Regions from separate parts of the Mesorhizobium sp. WSM1386 genome, predicted to be linked through region 1. Evidence: riboswitches for the same ligand, from Rfam matches in the RefSeq annotation. Region 1 holds a riboswitch; the other holds the start of a gene.
The links. A riboswitch is a leader RNA that binds a small molecule or an ion and turns the genes downstream of it on or off. The one in region 1 is predicted to bind S-adenosylmethionine.

Region 1 (6,343 bases):
CTGGTCGGCACACAGGTAAAAAGCCTGCGCGGCCAGAGCGTCGAGATCCGCAACCTCGATTTGTCGTCGGGGACAGCACGCGTCACCCTTTCCGGGCCGCTGTCGGTCGATGCCGAAGGCCTGGTCAATGCCGATCTGATGATCAGGATCAAGGATCCCAAGGCCGTGGCAGCCATTCTGGCCGGCGCCATACCCGAGCAGAAGAACGCAATCGAACAGGGTTTCGCAGCACTCGCCATGCTCGGCAGCGAACCGTCGATGCCGCTGAAGGTCGTCAAGGGCAAGGCCTCGCTCGGCTTCATTCCGCTGGGCAAGCTCAAGCCTGTCAATTAAGCATTCCGGCATGGACCAACCGGCAAAGCTTCTGAGCGTCGGCGCGCTGACGCTCGATACCATTCTTCGGGTCGACACCCTCCCCGCGCATCAGGGAAAATTCATCGCCTCCGACGGCGTCCAGATCGCCTCCGGCATGGCCACGAGCGCTGCCTGCGCCGCGCATCGCCTCGGCGCGGAAGTGTCGCTATGGGCGAGCGCCGGCGATGATCCGGTCGGCGATCAGCTGATTGCCGGGATCGAGGCGGAGGGCGTCGATTGCACCCATGTCCGCCGCGTCAGCGGCGCCCGTTCGGCGCTGGCTTCGATCCTGGTCGACGCGCATGGTGAGCGCATCATCGTGCCGTTCTACGACAGCAAGGCCCAGGCCGACCCCGAAGCGCTGCCGGTCGCCGACCTCTCCGCCTTCGATGCCGTGCTGGCAGACGTGCGCTGGCCGGGCGCGGCGGCACTTGCCCTGAAGGCCGCCCGCGCCGCCGGCCGTCCGGCCATCCTCGATGCCGACACAGCGCCGCTGGCGGTGGTGGAGCAGTTGCTGCCGCTGGCCTCGCACATCGTCGCCTCCGAGCCGGCGGTCCGCATCATATGCGGCCAGGCGCTGGATCTGGAGACCGCTTGCGCCGACCTTGCCTCCCGCACCGATGCTTTTGTCGCGGTGACTGCCGGCGCGTCCGGAACATGGTGGTCCGATCGTGCGGGCAGAGGTATCCGCCATGTCGAGGCGCCGAGAATAAAGGCGGTCGACACGCTGGCCGCCGGCGACGTCTTTCACGGCGCCTTTGCCGTCGGGCTGGCGGAAGCCATGCCGGCCGAGCAGGCCTTGCGCTTTGCCAGTGCCGCCGCCGCGCTCAAATGCCTGCGCTTCGGCGGCAGGCTCGGCGCGCCAAACCGGGCCGAGACACTGGCCATGGTTGCGGCGACCTGGCCCGAACAGGCTTAGCTTTTCGCGGGATGCTCGACGGCTTGGCGGCCGAAATCGGGCGCGTCGATGTCCTGGCCGGCCTCGATGATCGACCGGCGCACGGCGCGCGTCCGGGTGAACAGGTCGAAGAGCTTGTCTCCGTCGCCCCAGCGGATCGCCCGCTGCAGGAACGCCAAATCTTCCGAGAACCGCGCCAGCATTTCGAGGATGGCATCCTTGTTGTGCAGGCAGACGTCCCGCCACATTGTCGGGTCGGAGGCGGCGAGGCGCGTGAAGTCGCGAAAACCGGAAGCGGAATATTTGATCACTTCCGTCTTGGTCACCGATTCCAGATCGTCGGCGGTACCAACGATGTTGTAGGCGATGATGTGCGGCAAATGCGAGACGATGGCCAGCGTCATGTCGTGATGCTGGGGGTCCATCGTGTCGATGTTGGCGCCGCAGCGGCGCCAGAATTCCGATAGCTTCTCCATTGCGTCCGGATCAGTGTCCGGCAGCGGCGTGAAGATGCACCAGCGATTGTCGAACAGGTCGGCAAACCCGGCGTCCGGCCCCGATTTTTCGGTGCCGGCCAGCGGGTGGCCGGGAATGAAGTGGACGCCATCGGGCACATGCGGCTGCATCTGCGCGATGACCGATGCCTTGGTCGATCCGACATCGGTGAGGATCGCGCCCTTTTTCAGCGCCGGCGCGATTTCCTCGGCGACCGCGCCCGACGAGCCGACGGGTACCGAGACGATGACCAGATCGGCGTCGCGAACCGCTTCTTTCGCATCCGTGGTGTAGGAGGAGCCGAGCCCAAGCTCTTCAGCTCGCGCCAGCGTCGCGGCGCTGCGGGTCGAAATGGCGACGTGACGGGCCAGCCCTTCGCGGTGGATGACGCGCGCCAGCGACGAGCCTATCAGGCCGATGCCGACCAGCGCGATCTTTTCAAACATCGGTGACGTCATGGTGTTTCCAGCTCTGGGCGTTCCAGCTTTTTCGGCGTTCTGGCTTTTCGGCGTTCTAGCTTTTCAGGAATGTCGTGAGCGCGGCGACAACGCCGCGATTGGCCTCTTCGGTGCCGACGGTCATGCGCAGCGCGTTGGGAAATCCGTAGCCGGAAACGCGCCGCAAAATATAGCCGCGCGCCGTCAGGTAGTCGTCGGCCGCCGCCGCGGAATGCTTCTGGTCGTCGCGAAAATGGATGAGGATGAAATTGCCGACGCTGGGCGTCACCCGCAGCCCAAGTCCGGTCATCTCCTGGCTCAGCCAGGCGAGCCAGGTCTCGTTATGCGCCACGCTGCGCTCGACATGGGCACGGTCTCGGATCGCCGCGATGCCGGCCTCGATCGCCGTCGCGTTGACGTTGAAAGGGCCGCGCACGCGGTTGATCGCATCGACGATGTGCATCGGCCCGTACATCCAGCCGAGCCGCGCCCCGCCGAGGCCGATCTTGGAGAAGGTGCGCGTCATCACCACGTTCTCGGTGCTGCCGACCAATTCGATGCCCGCTTCGTAGTCGTTGCGGCGGACATATTCGGCATAGGCCGCGTCGAGCACCAGAAGCACGTTGCGGGGCAGGCCGGCATGCAGCCGGCGCACCTCCTGGAACGGCACATAGGTGCCGGTCGGATTGTTCGGATTGGCGAGGAACACGATCTTCGTGCGCGGCGTAATTGCGGCCAGTATCGCATCGATGTCGGCGCGCTCGTCGGTCTCCTTGACCGCGATCGGCGCGGCACCTGCCGACTGGATGTAGATCTTGTAGACCATGAAGGCGTGTTCAGTGAACACGGCCTCGTCGCCCGGCGCGAGGTAGGTCTGCGCCAGCAGGCCAAGGATCTCGTCGGAACCGTTGGAGCAGATGATGTTCTGCGGGTTGAGGCCATGCACCTCGGCGATCGCCTCGCGCAGCCGCCTCGCCGTGCCATCGGGGTAGACGTCGAGCTTTCCCGCAACCTCCCGCGCGGCCTCGATCGCCTTCGGCGACGGACCGAGCGGGTTCTCGTTCGACGACAGCTTGTAGACCTTGGCGACCCCGGCCGGCGCCGTGCTCTTGCCGGGCACGTAGGCATCTATGTCCATGATGCCCGCGCGCGGCGTTGGACGTGCCCGATCCGGTGTATGGTTCATTTTTTGCAAAATCCGTCGAAACCGCCTCCACCCGGAGGCCGCTGCGGAAATACAAGCCATGGCCCGCAATGTCGAGAGGTGCCATTGGTGCCGGCGGCCGGCCCAGCACCCGGCCCAGTGACCGGCCCAGGACCGGCATTGACGGCGAGCCAGGCGAGTTCTAGAAGGACAGCGACAGTTCCGTGGTGATTTGGCCGGTCGGCTTGCAGCCACGTTAAACAATTCGCTAAAGGGCCGTTTGCGTGACGTAACCGGCTTTGCGAAGGCAATGCCGGTTTTTTGTTGTCCGCTGCCGGCCGGACGAACGCATCGGCGACGCGGAGATCGGCAGCGATTTCCGAGAAAAGCACGGTGCAACAAGAGAGAATTGATGGCCGCTCTGCGCGCAGGAAAGACTAACAACGAGTTCGACACGCCGTCGAGCCCGGTGTTGCGTTTCGGGTCCGACAAGCCGCTCAAGCTCGACGCCGGCACGCTGCTGTCGCCGTTCCAGATCGCTTACCAGACCTATGGCACGCTGAATGATGCTCGCTCCAACGCCATCCTCGTCTGCCATGCGCTGACCGGCGACCAGCATGTCGCCAGCACCAATCCGGTGACCGGCAAGCCGGGCTGGTGGGAAGTCCTGATCGGCCCGGGCCGGATCATCGACACCAACCGTTTCTTCGTCATCTGCTCCAATGTCATCGGCGGCTGCCTGGGTTCGACCGGCCCGGCCTCGACCAACCCCGCCACTGGCAAGCCCTATGGGCTCGACCTGCCGATCATCACCATCCGCGACATGGTGCGGGCGCAGCAGATGCTGATCGACCATTTCGGCATCGAGAAGCTGTTCTGCGTGCTTGGCGGCTCGATGGGCGGCATGCAGGTGCTGGAATGGGCATCGAGCTATCCCGAGCGCGTCTTCTCGGCGCTGCCGATCGCCACTGGCGCGCGCCATTCCTCGCAGAACATCGCCTTCCACGAGGTCGGCCGGCAAGCCGTCATGGCCGACCCGGACTGGCATGGCGGCAAATATTTCGAGCACGGCAAGCGCCCGGAAAAGGGCCTGGCGGTGGCGCGCATGGCCGCCCACATCACCTATCTGTCGGAAGCCGCCCTGCACCGGAAATTCGGTCGCAACCTGCAGGATCGCGAAGCGCTGACCTTCGGCTTCGACGCCGACTTCCAGATCGAGAGCTATCTGCGACACCAGGGCATGACCTTCGTCGACCGCTTCGATGCCAATTCCTATCTCTACATGACGCGGTCGATGGACTATTTCGACCTCGCCGCCGACCATGGCGGCCGGTTGGCGGACGCTTTTGCCGGCACCAAGACCCGGTTCTGCCTGGTGTCCTTCACCAGCGACTGGCTGTTTCCGACCGAGGAGAGCCGCTCCATCGTGCATGCGCTCAACGCCGCCGGCGCCTCGGTGTCCTTCGTCGAGATCGAGACCGATCGCGGCCACGACGCCTTCCTGCTCGACGAACCGGAACTGTTCGCCGCCATCAACGGCTTCATCGGCTCGGCGGCAAGGGCGAGAGGGCTCAGCGCATGACCCCGAACAGTTGTAGACTGTTCGGATCGGGATCATGCGCCAGGCGTCAGCGCATGACCCCGAACAGTTGCAGACTGTTCGGATCGGGATCATGCGCCAGGCGTCAGCGCGTGACCCCGAAAAGTTGCAGACTTTTCGGATCAGGATCATGCGCCAGGCAAGGGGCGACATCATGAGCGTCAACGGCAACCAGCGCGTCGACCTCGAGGTCGTCGCCAACCTGATCCCGCCGCAATCGCGGGTGCTCGACGTCGGTTCGGGCGACGGCTCGCTGCTCGAACTGCTGCAGGACACCAAGCAGGTCGACGGCCGCGGTCTTGAGTTGTCGCAGCGTGGCGTCAACGAATGCGTGGCACGCGGCCTCTCGGTCATCCAGGGCGATGCCGACAAGGATCTCGAATTCTATCCCGACAAGGGTTTTGACTTCGTCGTCCTGTCGCAGACCTTGCAGGCCACCCGCAACCCGAAGCTGGTGCTCGACGAATTGCTCCGGATCGGCAACCGGGCGATCGTGTCCTTCCCCAATTTTGGCCACTGGCGGGTGCGGCTGTCGCTGTTCGTCAAGGGCCGCATGCCGGTGACCTCGGACCTGCCCTATTCCTGGTACGACACGCCCAACATCCACTTCTGCACTATCCGCGACTTCGTCAATCTGTGCGAGGAGCTTGGCGCTACGGTGGAAAAGGCAACCGCGCTCGACGCCAACGGTCAGAAGATCGCCCTGTCGATGCCCTGGTGGTTTTGGAACTTCTTCGGCCAGCAGGCAGTGTTCCTGCTGAAACGATAAGGCACCACGCATCTATTCCAGGACATCGATGGCCTTGTGCGGATGTTCGACACCATCGACGAAGACGACGTCGGATTGCGAATTGTCGGTCCGCAGGGCAAGGATCGCCTGATAGGCCGGCGAATTGTACCAACCGCGCACATGCTCCCTGTCGGGGAATTCGATGACGATGAGGTGGCCTTGCCAGTCGTTCTCGATCACCTCGACATCGCCGCCATGGACCAGGAACCGGCCGCCGAAGGGCTCCAGCGTGGCATCGATCTTGTGCAGATATTCGACAATCTGCGGACCCATTGTAGCTTGGCGCATATGGGCAACGGCGTAGGCGGTCATGATCTTGCTCCCTTCGGATCGAAGCCGATCAGCGGCCTCGCTAGAGCATGATGCCGAAAAGTGTGAAGCGGTTTTCGGATCATGCTCCGTTTCTAGGACAGTCTGCCCAAGCTCCGGCGGCGATGCGATTACGTCTGACGCAAAGGAATGCATGCAATTCCGCTCCGGGTTTGGCCATCTTCGCAAGATTGATTCCCGGGAAGACTGGGGGCGACGGTGTTGCATTTGAACTGCGCGCTGCACCAATTCGTCGTCTCGCGCGGGATTGAACCGTTGCACGACGCGTGACAGGAGTGGCTGTTTTTTATAACTT
Region 2 (6,343 bases), 1.6 Mb from region 1:
GCCGAACTGGAGGAGACGCCGTCAAGCGCTTGATAGCGCCCGTTCGACTGACCTGCTTGGCGGTCTTCCCTATTTGGCTGCCCTCAACGCCTGCGCGATGTCTTCCAGAAGGTCGTCGGTATCCTCCAGGCCGACCGACAGCCTGAGCGTACCTGGCCCGATGCCGAGTTCGGCGCGCGCCTCGTCGCTCAAATTCTTATGCGTCGTCGTCGCTGGATGGGTGATCAGGCTCTTGGCATCGCCGAGATTGTTCGAGATCAGAACGATGTCCAGCGCATTCTGCAAGGCGAAGGCCGCCTGCTTGCCACCCTTGACGTCGAGGCAGATCAGCGTCGAGCCGCCCGACATCTGCTTCTTGACGATATCAGCCTGCGGGTGGTCGGCACGGCCGGGATAGATGACGCGGGCGATCTGTGGCTGCTCGGCCAGGAAATCGGCGATCCTGCCGGCGCTTTCCGTCTGCTGGCGCACGCGCACCGGCAGCGTCTCCAGTCCCTTCAGCAGCGTCCAGGCATTGAACGGCGACAGGCTGGGGCCGGTGTGGCGGAAATAGTCGTGCAGGTTCTCGTCGATCCACTTCTTGTCCGAAAGGATGACGCCGCCGAGACAACGGCCCTGGCCGTCAATGTGCTTGGTGGCCGAATAGACGACAATGTGGGCGCCGAGCTGCAGCGGCTTCTGCTGCAGCGGCGTGGCGAAGACATTGTCGACGACGAGCCGCGCACCGATTGAATTGGCCAGCGATGCGACGGCGGCGATGTCGACCACTTCCAGCGTTGGGTTGGTCGGGCTTTCCAGGAAGAACAGCTTGGTGTTGGGCCTCACCGCCTTTTCCCAGTTGGCGATATCGGTGCCATCGACCAGCGTCGCCTCGATGCCGTAGCGCGGCGCCAGCGTCTCGACCACCCAGCGGCAGGAGCCGAACAGCGCGCGCGCCGCCACGATATGGTCGCCGGCCTTGACGCTGCACAAGAGTGCCGCCGTCACCGCCGCCATGCCCGAAGCCGTGGCGCGCGCATCCTCGGCACCCTCCAGCGCGCACATGCGCTTTTCGAACATGTCGACGGTCGGATTGGCGTAGCGCGAATAGATGAAGCCTGGTTCCTCGCCCTTGAAACGGGCCTCCGCCGCCTGCGCCGTCTCGTAGACATAGCCCTGGGTGAGGTACATTGCTTCCGACGTCTCGCCGAATTGGGAACGCAGGGTTCCGCCGTGGACGAGGGCTGTCTGTGGCTTCCAGTCGCGCTTCTTGTTGCTCATTGCTTTGTTCCAGACACAAAAAAACCGGCCGCGAAAGTCGCAACCGGTCCATACGGCCTTGCGGCCAACGGTCCTTTAGCGACTTGTTTAACGTGGCTGCAAGCCGACCGGCCAAATCACCACGGGATAACGACCCTTTAGACCCGTCCCACGCTTGCGTCAATTGCCGGCTTCATTAAGAGGTTTGTGCGACAAGAAAATCGTCGGCCAGGAGCGCAGCCTTGCGGCAGACAGGCATTCTTCCCGATCAGGACATATCGGCGCTGTTCCAGTCCGGCGCGCTGAAGTCGGCGCGCGCGCTCGATGCCGACCAGATCCAGCCGGCGAGCCTCGATCTCAGGCTCGGGGACAAGGCCTGGCGGGTGCGAGCCTCCTTCCTGCCCGGCCCCAACCACACGGTTTCGGAAAAGCTCGATCGCCTGAAGCTGCACGAGATCAATCTTGCCGAAGGCGCTGTGCTGGAAACCGGCTGCGTCTACATCGTGCCGCTGCTCGAAAGCCTGGCGCTGCCGGCGGAGATTTCGGCCTCGGCCAACCCGAAGAGCTCGACCGGCCGGCTCGATATCTTCACCCGCGTCATGACCGACCGCGGCCACGAGTTCGACAAGATCGCCGCCGGCTACAACGGTCCGCTCTATCTGGAAGTCAGCCCGCGCACCTTCCCGATCGTCGCGCGCACCGGTTCGCGCCTGTCGCAGATACGCTTCCGCACCGGCAACGCACTGCTCTCGGAAGCCGAATTGCATGAACTGCACCGTGCCGAGATGCTGGTCGCCACCGAACCACCGAACATTTCCGGCGGCGGCATCGCACTGTCGATCGACCTCAACGGCGACAAGGATGGCCTGGTCGGCTATCGCGGCAAGCATCACACCGGTCTCGTCGACGTGGACAAGCGCGCCGCGCAGGATGTCGTCGACTTCTGGGAGCCGATCCACAAGAGCGGCGCCGGCGAACTGGTGCTCGATCCCGACGAATTCTACATCCTCGTCAGCCAGGAAGCGGTGCACGTGCCGCCTCTCTATGCCGCCGAGATGACACCCTTCGATCCGCTCGTTGGCGAATTCCGCGTCCACTATGCCGGCTTCTTCGATCCGGGCTTCGGTCATTCGGCGTCCGGCGGCACCGGCAGCCGGGCGGTGCTCGAAGTGCGCAGCCACGAAGTGCCGTTCATCCTCGACCATGGCCAGATCGTCGGCCGGCTGGTCTACGAGCACATGCTGAAGCGGCCGCAGGCGCTCTACGGCACCGATCTCGGCTCCAACTACCAAGCGCAGGGCCTGAAGCTGTCCAAGCATTTCCGCCCTGCGGGCTGAGCTCTGACTACCACCAGGTAAAATACTTGCCTGCGCTGGCACATCATGCTTGGCTGGCTTGTCGGTCGCCGGGATGCGGCGTTCAAGGGGAACAAGAAAATGCAGATTTCAAAATGGATCCTGTCGGCGGCAGGCGCTGCCATGTTGGCGATGGCGGCCGGCTCTCTGTCGGCGCAGGCTGCCGAGAAATTGAAAATCGGCACCGAGGGCGCCTATCCGCCGTTCAACACCATCACCTCTGACGGCAAGGTTGTCGGCTTCGACATCGACATCGCCAATGCGCTGTGCGCGCAGATGAAGGTCGAGTGCGAAATCGTCACCCAGGACTGGGATGGCATCATCCCCGCCCTGCAGGCCAAGAAGTTCGACGCCATCATCGCCTCGATGAGCATCACCGAGGAGCGCAAGAAGCAGGTCGCCTTCACCAACAAATATTATACGACGCCGCTCGCCCTGGTCGCCTTGAAGGACAGCGACATCGCCTCCACCGAACCGGCAGCACTTGCCGGCAAGACGGTCGGCGCCCAGGCTGCGACCACGCAGGCCACCTATGACCAGGATGTCTATGGCAAGGCAGGCGCGGAGGCAAAGCTCTACCCGACCCAGGAGGAAGCGATCACCGACCTGCAGAACGGCCGGCTTGACGCTGTGATCTCGGACAAGTTCGTGCTGATGGACTGGATGAAGAAGGCGAGCGACGGCTGCTGCAAGATGATTGGAGACGTCAAGGGTACGGAGACGCAAGCCGGCATCGCCGTGCGCCTCGAAGACACCGCACTGCGCGACAAGCTCAACGCGGCCATCGACGCCATCGTCGCCGACGGCACCTACAAGAAGATCCAGGCCAAATATTTCGACTTCGATATCTATTGAGGGATTGAGGCTGCCAATCTCCCCCCTCGTGGGGGAGATGCCCGGCAGGGCAGAGGGGGGCGCGAAGGATCGCGGTCTTTCTTCAAAATGCCGGGAATAGCCTGAAGACAGAATTGTTTCGATTGAGACGCTGGCGGGACAGCGCCCCCCTCTGGCCTGCCGGCCATCTCCCCCACAAGGGGGGAGATCACTCCATCACAACGCCCTGACCGCCACCTTCACCGGCTGCTCAATCTCGAGCGGGTTGCGTAGCGGCAGGCCGAAATCCCCGGCCTCGATCTCGAATACGTCGCCGGCTTCGGTCTTGATGCCGTCGGCGAAGGACAGCGTCGCCGTGCCGAACATGTGCACATGCACGTCGCCCGGCTGACGGAAGGCCGAGTATTTGAAGTGGTGATGTTCGAGATTGCCGATGGTGTGCGACATGTTCGCTTCGCCCGACAGGAACGGCTTTTCCCACAGCGTCTTGCCGTCGCGCACGATACGCGACGTGCCGCGGATGTCCGATGGCAGGTCTCCAATCAGGATCTCGGGTCCGAAGGAGGCGTTGCGCAGCTTGGAATGGGCGAGGAAGAGATAGTTGACGCGCTCGGTCACGTGGTCGGAAAACTCGTTCGACAGCGTGAAGCCGACGCGGAACGGGGCACCATCGTCGCCGATGACATAGATGCCTGCCACCTCGGGTTCCTCGCCGGCGTCCTTGGCGAAGGCCGGTGACAGCAGCGCGGCACCCGGCGCTACGGCCATCGTGCCGTTGCCCTTGTAGAACCATTCCGGCTGCACGCCGGTCTGGCCTTTCGCGGGCTTGCCGCCTTCCAGGCCCATGCGGAACATCTTCATGGAATCGGTGAGCTGCTCCTCACCGTCGGTGCTGAGCTTCTTGTGCATGGAATCGCGCGTCGCGGCCGAACCGAGATGGGTCAGCCCGGTGCCGGTCAGATGCAGGTGCGCCGGATCGGGGTGATTGATCGGCGACAGGAGCCGCCCCTTCTTGTAGGCGGCGTCGATATCGACCGTCTCGCCAAGTCCCTTGCGCTCGATCAGCGCGACGAGGCCGACGCCGGTGCGGGCAGCCTCCATCGCCAGCGAATAGACGCTGCGCGCCCCGTTGATGATCCGGGTCTTGCCGCCGCTGCGGGCAACGACACGAATGGTCTCGGCGTCGTCGAGAATCTGCGAGATCAGCATGATCAATCCTCTCTCATGTGCCTTGGCATGGCTGCCGGTGCGGCAAACCTTCCCAAGCGCGGCCGGAACGTCGTCCGTGCCACGGGTGAAATTCTCCGTTCGGATTGCGCTCGCGGGGCCTGGTTCCTGGAGGGAACTTCTTCATGCCGGCGGGTTGCCGGCAGCGCCGCGATGTGACCCGTATGCCTTCCTCGTTGCCTTGCTGGAGCAGTTCGAGCCGCTCCCAGTATTTTTTGTTCCTACGCAATTCCTGTGGGAAAACCGCGACGCACTTTTCCTGGAATTGCTCCTGTCAGGCCTTGTTCTTGTTGTAGACGTCGAAGATCACGGCGCCGAGCAGCACCAGACCTTTGACCACCTGCTGCCAGTCGACATTGACGCCCATGATCGACATGCCGTTGTTCATCACGCCCATGATGAAGCCGCCGACCACGGCGCCGATGACCTGGCCGACGCCGCCCATCGCCGAGGCGCCGCCGATGAAGACGGCGGCGATGACGTCGAGTTCGCTGCCCAGGCCTGCCGCCGGCACGGCCTGGCCGAGGCGTGCCGCGATGATCAGGCCGCCGAGCGCCGACAGCACGCCCATATTGATGAACACCAGCAAAGTCAGCCGCTCGGTGTTGATGCCCGACAGCTGCGCCGCCTTGGGATTGCCGCCCATCGCGTAGATACGGCGGCCGATGGTCATGCGCTTGGTGACGAAGACGAACAGCGTGATCAGCACGCCCATGACGAGCAGCACCACCGGCAGACCCCGGTAGCTGGCGAACTCATAGACCAGGAACAGCGCCAGCGCGCTGGCGACCAGCGTCTTGATGATGAACAGGGGGAAGGGCTCGGCCTCATAGCCATGACGTTCGCGCTTGCGCCGCGTCCTCACCCCGAAATAGGCATAGGCCAGCACGGCGATCAGGCCGAGCACGACCGTCGTCATGTGCAGGGTCACGCCGCTGCCCAGGATGGTCTTGCCGGCCGCGTTCACTACCGGCGGGACAAGCGTCAGCGGGCCGATCACGTCAGGGATAAAGCCGGAGCTGAGCATTTTGAAGTCGTCCGGAAGCGGGCCGACCGAAGAGCCGCCGCCGAGCAGCGCCTGGCAGATGCCGCGGAAGATCAGCATGCCCGCTAGTGTCACGATGAAGCTCGGTATCCGGTGATAGGCGATCCAATAGCCTTGCGCGGCGCCGATCAGGCCGCCCACGATCAGGCAGATGATCGAAACCACCAGCGGATTGCTGAGCGGTCCGAGCTGCCAGATAACCATCATGTTTGCCGCCAGCGCGCCGATGAAACCGGCGACCGATCCGACGCTGAGGTCGATATAGCCGGAGACGATGACCAGCAGCATGCCCAGCGCCATCACGATGATGAACGAGTTCTGCTGCACCAGGTTGCTGAGGTTGACCGGCTTGAACAGCGTTCCCGAGGTGGTGAACTGGAAGAACAGCATGATGACGATCAGCGCGATAATCAGGCCGTATTCGCGCAAATTCGTCGCCAGCGCCGACACGGCGATGCGTGGACGCTGTTCTTCGGCGATGTTGCCCTGTGGGGCGGGGGCGCTATCGGTGCTCATGCTGCTTTTCCTTCTCCCCGGACGATGGCGCGCATTATTTTTTCCTGGCTCGCGTCCGCCGCGGGCATTTCGCCCACGATGCGTCCTTCGTTCATGACGTAGATGCGGTCGGTAATCCCGAGCAATT

Region 2: linked by a shared signal. The riboswitch ahead of AC0NIH_RS32390 (O-succinylhomoserine sulfhydrylase) and the one ahead of metX (homoserine O-acetyltransferase MetX) in region 1 are both predicted to bind S-adenosylmethionine.

Annotation. Positions count from the first base shown of each region.
Region 1 is NZ_CM148373.1:1,548,256-1,554,598, reverse strand. It holds gene AC0NIH_RS07615 (DUF2125 domain-containing protein) at 1-333, shown strand, start outside; gene AC0NIH_RS07610 (sugar kinase) at 344-1,273, shown strand; gene AC0NIH_RS07605 (prephenate/arogenate dehydrogenase family protein) at 1,270-2,205, opposite strand; gene hisC (histidinol-phosphate transaminase) at 2,261-3,370, opposite strand; SAM riboswitch at 3,543-3,620, shown strand; gene metX (homoserine O-acetyltransferase MetX) at 3,741-4,910, shown strand; gene metW (methionine biosynthesis protein MetW) at 5,083-5,697, shown strand; gene AC0NIH_RS07585 (DUF1330 domain-containing protein) at 5,710-6,030, opposite strand.
Region 2 is NZ_CM148373.1:6,662,581-6,668,923, reverse strand. It holds gene AC0NIH_RS32395 (ceramide glucosyltransferase) at 1-33, shown strand, start outside; gene AC0NIH_RS32390 (O-succinylhomoserine sulfhydrylase) at 70-1,260, opposite strand; SAM riboswitch at 1,316-1,393, opposite strand; gene AC0NIH_RS32385 (2'-deoxycytidine 5'-triphosphate deaminase) at 1,482-2,576, shown strand; gene AC0NIH_RS32380 (ABC transporter substrate-binding protein) at 2,676-3,449, shown strand; gene araD1 (AraD1 family protein) at 3,645-4,637, opposite strand; gene mmsB (multiple monosaccharide ABC transporter permease) at 4,930-6,216, opposite strand; gene mmsA (multiple monosaccharide ABC transporter ATP-binding protein) at 6,213-6,343, opposite strand, start outside.